2 regions of the Martinezella sp. CNPSo 3890 genome follow, and region 2 is predicted to be linked to the other one. Evidence: predicted binding sites of a transcription regulator. Region 2 holds the regulator's gene; the other holds the start of a gene.
The links. The regulator PhoB, encoded in region 2, activates phosphate uptake and scavenging genes when phosphate is short. The targets are predictions, from matches to a motif close to TGTCATNNANCTGTCAT.
Positions count from the first base shown of each region.

Region 1: the regulator PhoB is predicted to act here: its motif matches at 1,746-1,762, upstream of AC13RC_RS07235 (DUF47 family protein).

Region 1 is NZ_JBXSOR010000002.1:225,314-229,735, reverse strand. Features, by position in the region: gene ugpE (sn-glycerol-3-phosphate ABC transporter permease UgpE) at 1-612, shown strand, start outside; gene AC13RC_RS07240 (sn-glycerol-3-phosphate import ATP-binding protein UgpC) at 612-1,664, shown strand; gene AC13RC_RS07235 (DUF47 family protein) at 1,806-2,423, shown strand; gene AC13RC_RS07230 (inorganic phosphate transporter) at 2,423-3,427, shown strand; gene AC13RC_RS07225 (hypothetical protein) at 3,460-3,645, opposite strand; gene AC13RC_RS07220 (response regulator) at 4,006-4,389, opposite strand; gene AC13RC_RS07215 (PAS domain-containing protein) at 4,386-4,422, opposite strand, start outside.
Region 2 is NZ_JBXSOR010000001.1:24,610-29,031, reverse strand. Features, by position in the region: gene AC13RC_RS00155 (aspartate aminotransferase family protein) at 1-903, opposite strand, end outside; gene AC13RC_RS00150 (GcrA family cell cycle regulator) at 1,328-1,855, shown strand; gene phoB (phosphate regulon transcriptional regulator PhoB) at 1,945-2,628, opposite strand; gene phoU (phosphate signaling complex protein PhoU) at 2,660-3,373, opposite strand; gene pstB (phosphate ABC transporter ATP-binding protein PstB) at 3,424-4,239, opposite strand; gene pstA (phosphate ABC transporter permease PstA) at 4,255-4,422, opposite strand, start outside.

The DNA.
Region 1 (4,422 bases), on a different contig from region 2:
AACACGTTTGTTGTCGCTGTCATCATCGCCGCCGGCAAGATCGCGATCTCCTTTCTCTCGGCCTTCGCCATTGTCTTCTTCCGCTTTCCGCCGCGGATGGTGTTCTTCTGGATGATCTTCGTCACGTTGATGCTGCCGGTGGAAGTACGCATCCTGCCGACCTACAAGGTCATCGTGGATCTCGGCATGATCGACACTTATGCCGGCCTGACCCTGCCGCTGATGGCATCAGCGACCGCGACGTTCCTGTTTCGGCAGTTCTTCTTGACGGTGCCGGGTGAACTCCTTGAAGCCGCCCGCATCGACAATGCCGGCCCATTCCGCTTCATGCGCGATATCCTGTTGCCGCTATCGAAAACCAATATCGCCGCCCTGTTCGTGATCCTCTTCATCTATGGCTGGACGCAATATTTGTGGCCACTATTGGTCACGAATGACGCGAAGATGTCGACCATCATCATCGGGCTCCGGAAGATGGTGGATTTCGCCGACGCGGCGACACCGTGGAATTTTGTGATGGTAACGGCGATCTTGGCGATCATTCCGCCCATCCTCGTCGTGGTGCTGATGCAGCGCTGGTTCGTCAAAGGTCTGGTGGAGACGGAGAAATAATGGCCGGGATCACTCTCAAGGACGTCCGCAAAAGTTACGGCGGCAACGTCGACGCGATCAAGGGCGTGTCGCTCGATATCGCCGATGGCGAACTTATCGTCCTGGTCGGGCCTTCCGGCTGCGGCAAGTCCACGCTCCTGCGCATGATCGCAGGCCTTGAAGCCATCACCTCAGGCGAAATCAACATAGGCAGTCGTATCGTCAATCGTCTGGAACCCTCGGAGCGCGACATCGCGATGGTCTTTCAGAACTATGCGCTTTATCCGCACATGACGGTGCGACAGAATTTGGCATATGGCCTGAAGAACAGGAATGTCCCAGCAGCCGAAATAGACCAGCGCATCCAATCAGCGGCACGATCGCTTGAAATCGAATCCCTCCTTGAGCGCAGACCACGTCAACTCTCCGGCGGTCAGCGGCAACGCGTGGCGATGGGTCGTGCCATCGTGCGCGAGCCGGCGGCGTTTCTGTTCGACGAGCCGCTTTCCAATCTCGATGCCAAGCTGCGGGTGCAAATGCGTGTCGAGATCAAACGGCTGCAACGATCTCTCGCGACCACGAGCGTCTATGTCACCCATGACCAGATGGAGGCCATGACGCTGGCCGATCGCCTGGTCGTCTTGAATGGCGGACGGATCGAGCAGGTCGGCACACCCATCGAGCTCTATGAACGACCGGCCACGACCTTCGTTGCGACCTTCATAGGCTCGCCTTCGATGAATCTTCTGAAACCTACCGAAAACAGCACAATTGTGCTTTCGCCTGACAGCCGCCTTGGCGCCGCTGACATGACGGTCGGCGTCCGGCCCGAGGATCTTCACCTGGCCGGCGGTGCGAGCGATGCGGCTTTCAGCGCGAAAGTGCGTATCCAGGCGGTGGAGCTCGTCGGGGCGGAGAGCTATGTCTACGGCACCCTGGCGGACGGCCAAACCGTCGTCTTTCGAGTTTCGGGGCGGTCCCGGCTCGCAATGGACACAGAATGCCCGGTTACCGCTTCCGCCGAGAGCCTGCATTTCTTCGACGGTCACGGGAACCGACTAGACCGCGCATAAGCAGTTCAAATCTTGTGATGAGGCTGTCAGAGAGCGCCGTTTTGCGGATGTCTCGGCTTTCCATGTCGGGCCTCCTCATTTATGACGGATTTATGACAACGCCTGTTTGGAGTGCGGAAAGTGAACTGGTTTCGTAGACTGATGCCGAGAGAAGACCGGTTTTTTGATCTTTTCTCTCGACATTCGCGCACGATCGTCAGCGCGGCGGAAGCTCTGAATGAATTGCTGGCCGGCAAAGACACGGAGCAGCACTGCCAGCGCATTGTTGAGCTCGAGAACGAGGCCGATGACATCACGCGCGAAGTTCTGCTTGCCACTCGGCGCAGTTTCATCACGCCCTTTGACCGTGGCGACATCAAGGATCTCATCATGTCAATGGACGATGCTATCGACATGATGCATAAGACGGTCAAGACGATCCGGCTATTCGAACAGGACAGCTTTGATCCCGGTATGCAGGAAATGGGCAAGGCGATCGTCGAGGCCGCAAAACTGGTAGCCGAGGCAATCCCTCTCCTTGATCGCATGAGTGCCAACTCTTCTCGCCTCAGCGCGCTCACCGAAGAGGTCGTAAAGGTCGAGGGTCGCTCCGATGAGCTACATGATCAAGGTCTAAAAGATCTCTTTCGCCGGTATGGCGCCACCAACCCGATGGCCTACATCATCGGCAGCGAGATCTTTGGTGAATTGGAGAAGGTTGTCGACCGTTTCGAAGATGTCGCCAATGAAATCAACGGCATCGTAATCGAGAACGTCTGATGGAGGCCACTCTCGCTTTCCCATTGCTGGTGGGCCTCGTCGCGGTGGCATTGTTCTTTGATTTTTTGAATGGGCTGCACGATGCAGCCAACTCAATTGCCACCATCGTCTCGACCCGGGTCCTGCGACCGCAATATGCCGTGTTATGGGCCGCATTCTTCAATTTCATCGCTTTCCTGTTCTTCGGGCTTCATGTCGCCGAAACCCTCGGCACCGGCATTATCGATCCCAACGTCGTCACGCCACAGGTCATCTTCGCGGCCCTGACGGGGGCGATCATATGGAACATCGTGACCTGGGTACTCGGCATCCCATCAAGCTCGTCGCATGCTCTGGTCGGTGGCCTCGTCGGTGCCGGCGTGGCGAAGATCGGCATGGATGCCATTGTTTGGTCCGGCCTGCTGAAGACGGCCGGCGCCATCGTCATGTCGCCACTGCTTGGCTTCGTGCTCGCGCTCTTCCTTGTCCTATGCGTGACATGGATATTCGTTCGCCAGACGCCTTTCGCCGTCGACAGCACCTTCCGCATCCTGCAATTCGCCTCCGCTTCTCTCTACTCCCTCGGCCATGGCGGAAACGACGCCCAGAAGACCATGGGCATCATCGCCGTACTGCTCTACTCCCAAGGTCATACCGGAGCGGAGTTCCACGTGCCCCTGTGGGTAGTGTTATCCTGTCAGTCCGCGATGGCGCTAGGGACACTGTTTGGCGGTTGGCGGATCGTGCACACGATGGGCTCGAAGATCACGAGGCTCAATCCAATGCAGGGCTTTTGCGCTGAGACCGGTGGCGCCTTGACCTTGTTCGCCGCGACATGGCTTGGCATCCCGGTCTCGACGACCCATACGATCACGGGCGCAATCGTCGGTGTCGGCGCCGCGCGGCGGATCTCGGCGGTTCGATGGGGATTGGCGAGCAATATCGTCGTCGCATGGATAATAACCCTGCCCGCGGCGGCGGCCATCTCGGCAATAGCCTACTGGATCACGAACTGGGTGGGATAAAGCCGCCAAGCCCTATTGCGCAACCGCGAGATTCAGTCCCCTTCCCCGCCGGTATCGTCCTTGTGCTTGCTTTTCTTGGAAGACGGCTTCTCTCCCTTTTTCATGACCGGTGGGATGGCCGGCCTTTCGATCGCACCGGTCGCGCCCTCGGTTTCCTCATATTTCGCTGGTCGCGAGCGAGGGAGATCCGTCATCTCTTCATGCTTCCGCTTCTTCATGACAGCCCTTTCCAGGTGGTCATCCGCCGGACGGAACTATTCCGCATTGAGATGGTTCCCAAGCATCGTCTGGATGATCGAAAGGCTTGGCATTTCGGATCTCGAATAATGTCGTTTTTCCGACGATATTGCTGCCCCACCTCCACGAATAGTTGTGCTTAAGAAGATCTGAACCATCTAACCTTCGGTCGTTCGATTGTTAACCAGCCCGCGGCGGAAGCGCTGACACCGAGCCAGGGACGGCGTGTCGCTCGTGTCATCCCATTCGCTGGTATTCCAGATCGCCTCAAAGGAGTAGCATGCCAATCGACGCGGTCACGTTCGCGGCGTTCACTTGACGGATCGCCGCTTTATCCATCGTCAGCGGCTAAAGAAGGATTGAACGACGTCCACAAGACGTTTCATGTCGGTGGGCTTCCCGAGATTGAGTGCCTTGGCCAAAACATCATGCCGGGCAAGTTCCGCCGCATCGCTTGCACTGGCGAGGACGAACGGGACATCCCATGATTTTAAAAGGAAAGCGACCGGAGTAACCTTCTCGCTGCCGAGAGTGACGTCCAGAACAGCGGCATCCGGACGTTGGCTCCTCAGCAGGTTGAGGGCTTGCCCGACCGAACTCGCCGGACCCAGGACCTCGAATCCGCTACTGGTCAACACGCTTTCCAGCTCCATGGCGATAAGGAACTCGTCTTCAACCACAAGAACGATCCTGCCAAGAGCCTTGTCATTTTCAGGTTCGCTCATGAACGTTTCCAAGGGAGCTTGATGATGGCAGTC
Region 2 (4,422 bases):
CACATGCTGCAGGAAGCCTTCGGCAAGCACGATATCGAGAACGGCATTTCCGACCGCCATAGCAAGCGGATTGCCGCCATAGGTCGAGCCGTGCGTGCCCGCCTTCATGCCTGAGGCGGCTTCTGCCGTCGCAAGGCATGCACCGAGCGGGAAACCGCCGCCGATGCCCTTGGCGACAGCCATGATATCAGGCTTGATGCCGGCCCATTCATAGGCGAAGAGCTTGCCAGTGCGGCCGACGCCACACTGTACTTCGTCGAGGATCAGCAGCAGGCCATGTTCGTCGCAGATCTCACGCAGCCCGCGCAGGAATTCGTTGGTGGCCGGACGGATGCCGCCCTCGCCCTGGACCGGCTCGATCAGGATTCCGGCCGTCGCATCCGTGATGGCGGCGCGCACGGCATCGAGATCGCCGAATTGTACCTGATCGAAACCCGGTGCCTTGGGTCCGAAGCCCTCGATATACTTCTCCTGGCCGCCTGCGGCGATGGTCGCGATGGTGCGGCCGTGGAAGGCGCCCTCGAAGGTGATGATGTGGAACTTTTCGGGATGCCCCTTGGCGAATTGATAGCGCCGCGCCGTCTTGATGGCGCATTCCAGCGCCTCGGCGCCCGAATTGGTGAAGAATACCTTGTCGGCGAAGGTCGCTTCCGTCAGCCGCTTCGACAGCTTCTCCTGACCTGGCACCTCGTAGAGGTTCGACAGGTGCCAGACCTTGTCGGCCTGGGCCTTCAATTCGGCGACGAGATGAGGATGGGCGTGACCGAGCGAGTTGACCGCGACGCCGGCTGCGAAATCGAGGTAGCGCTCGCCATTTTCGGTGACCAGCCAGACGCCCTCGCCTCGCTCGAACCGTAACGGAGCGCGCATATAGGTGTCATAAAGCGGCGTGGTCTCGGCCATGGCCATATCTCCTGATCACAACTTTAAGGACCGATCGCTTCGATTTGATGAAACGGGTCCGAAAAAATCAAAAATGCCGCCTTGCGGCGGCCTGGGCACTATTGATGTTTTGCACCGCGATGTCAACAAAACTGGCGTTTTAGCAGTTGCGAGAAAGCGCTTGCCGGCAAAAGAGATGGGTTGGGCGGCGCCTATGGCAGAAATGCCACGCCCGGACAGCAAGTTGGGGAAAACCTCGAAATCGATTCCTCAAGATTCCCGCGACTCTTGTCACGGAGTCAGCCTCACACTAGGTTAAAAAGCAATTGCTAGACTGCATGCGGCGGAACTAGTCACCACAATTTTAGAGCGTTTCGCGCCTCGTTCCCATGCGAGGCAATGGTGAGGGATTCTGCCATCGGAAACGCGACAGCGGAGACAGGGCATGAATTGGACAGACGAACGCGTCGAGAAGCTGAAAAAGCTATGGTCCGAAGGGTTGAGCGCCAGCCAGATCGCTGCGCAGCTCGGTGGCGTGAGCCGTAATGCCGTTATCGGCAAGGTGCACCGCCTGAACCTTCCTGGCCGAGCGAAGGCCGGCGGCACGGCAACCGCGACGCGCACGCCAAAGCGCAGTGCCGCGGCTCCTCGCGCAACGACCTACGGCTCGCGCGTCGCTACCCGCACCGTGGTCGCCCGCCAGCAGGGCGCAACCATGCTGAAGGAAGAGATCGAGATCGATTCCGTCAATGAAATTCAGTATCGCCCGGCATCGAACGTCGTCGTTCCGATCTCCCGCCGCCTCGGCCTGACGGAGCTGACGGAACGCACCTGCAAATGGCCGGTCGGGGACCCGCTGAAGGACGACTTCCACTTCTGCGGCAATGACAGCCCGGATTCGTCGCCCTACTGCACCTATCATCAGCGCATGGCCTACCAGCCAGTGCATGACCGCCGCCGCAACAACGGCTGAAAGTTACCGCAAGACAAAGAGAAACGGGCCCCTCGAGGCCCGTTTTTCTATTTCCGCCGCTATTTAGTAACACCCGAGCGGCAAGCCGCTCAGGCTTCCATGGAATAGCCCGCGCCGCGAACGGTGCGGATGACATCCTGCATATTGGAGAAATTGAGCGCCTTGCGCAGACGGCCGACATGGACGTCGACAGTGCGTTCATCGACGTAGATATCGTGCCCCCATACGCCATCGAGCAGCTGCGAACGCGAGAAGACGCGGCCTGGCGAAGACATCAGGAACTCCAGCAGGCGGAATTCTGTCGGCCCCAGCCGGACTTCGCGGCTCTTGCGGTGGACGCGATGGGTTTCGCGGTCCAGCTCGATATCGCCGCAACGCAGCACCGTGGAGAGAACCTCCGGGCGGGCGCGCCGCAGCATCGCCTTGACGCGGGCCATCAGCTCCGGCGTCGAGAACGGCTTGACGACGTAATCGTCCGCGCCGGTCGAAAGTCCGCGCACGCGCTCGCTTTCCTCGCCGCGGGCCGTCAGCATGATGATCGGCAGGCGCTCCGTCTCCGGCCGCATACGCAGCCGGCGGCAGAGCTCGATGCCGGACACGCCGGGGAGCATCCAGTCGAGGATCAGGAGATCGGGGATGCGCTCCTGGAGACGCAGCTCGGCCTCATCGCCTCTGAGGATGGTGTCGACCTCGAAGCCTTCGGCCTCAAGATTGTAGCGCAGCAGAACGCTAAGCGCTTCCTCGTCTTCTACAACAGCAACTCTCGGAACCATGCGCCTATGGTCTCCTTTCTTCGCTTCCAGATTATTCCGTCACTGCGCCGACGGTGTTGGCGGTATCGTCCTTCGGGCGCTCGCCTTCCGGCTGAGCACCGGTCGCCATGTAATAGATCGTCTCGGCGATGTTGGTGGCATGGTCGCCGATGCGCTCGATGTTCTTGGCGCAGAAGAGAAGATGCGTGCAGGTGGTGATGTTGCGCGGATCTTCCATCATGTAGGTCAGCATCTCGCGGAAGAGCGAGGTGTACATGGCGTCGATTTCCTCGTCGCGTTCGCGGATCGACACGGCCTTGTCCGGCGAGCGGGTGGCGTAGACATCAAGAACTTCCTTGAGCTGGCTCAGTGCCAGTTCGGAGAGGTGTTCGATGCCACGAGCGAGACGACGCGGCACGCCCGTGCCCTGAACGGCGATGACGCGCTTTGCGGTATTCTTGCCGAGATCACCGACGCGCTCCAGATCGGAGGCGATGCGGATCGAGCCCATGATTTCGCGCAGGTCCGCTGCCATCGGCTGACGACGAGCGATGGTGACGATCGCCTTGTCACCAACTTCGCGCTCGGCATGGTCGAGAACGACGTCGTCGGAGATGACCTTCTGGGCCAGGGCCGCGTCGCTGTTGACGAGAGCGCGTACGCTGTCGCTAACCATCTGCTCGGCCAGGCCGCCCATTTCGGCAATGCGGCGCGTCAGAAACTTCAGGTCTTCGTCATAGGCAGAGAGAATGTGAGTGGAGACCATTTTTCTATCCTCAAGTGAACTGTGTGAAAGGAGCCGCGCGCCTGCCATCATCAACCAAAACGGCCCATGATGTAATCCTGCGTGCGGAAATCGTCGGGATTGGTGAACATCTTATCGGTGTCGTTCTCCTCGACCAGGTGGCCGAGATGGAACATTGCGGTACGCTGCGAGACGCGGGCGGCCTGCTGCATGGAATGCGTCACGATGACGATGGTGAAATTCTCCCGAAGCTCGTGGATGAGATCCTCGACCTTGGCGGTTGCGATCGGATCGAGCGCCGAGCACGGCTCGTCCATCAGGATCACCTCGGGGCTGACCGCGACGGCGCGCGCGATGCAGAGGCGCTGCTGCTGGCCGCCCGACAGGCTCGTGCCGGCGTCATGGAGCCGATCCTTCACCTCACCCCATAGACCGGCCTTCTGCAGACTGGTTTCGACGATATGCTCGAGATCGGCCTTTGAGCGATGCAGGCCATGGATGCGCGGGCCGTAGGCGACGTTCTCGTAGATCGACTTCGGAAACGGGTTGGGCTTCTGGAAGACCATGCCGACGCGGGCGCGCAATTCCACGACATCGATGCTGTCGTCGTAGACATCCTGATCGTCGAGCGTGATCTTGCCGGTGACGCGGCAGGTCTCGATGGTATCGTTCATGCGGTTGAGGCAGCGCAGGAAGGTGGACTTGCCGCAGCCGGATGGGCCGATCAGAGCCGTCACCGTATTGGCGCGGATCTTCAGATTGACGTCGAAGAGCGCTCGCTTGTCGCCGTAGAACACAGAAACGTCCTGGCCGATCATCTTGTAGGGGATCGTGGTCATCTTCTTGGCCAAGGCTCTTTCGCTGGCAGCTTCCGTCATCATGTTCATTTCGTGCGCCCTCCTTTACCAGCGCCGCTCGAAACGACGGCGCAGCAAGATGGCGCCGATGTTCATCGCGACGAGGAAGAAGAGGAGCACGATGATGGCACCAGACGTCCTTTCGACAAAGGCACGCTCGGCTTCGCTCGCCCACATGTAGATCTGCACCGGCAGCGCCGTCGAAGGATCGAG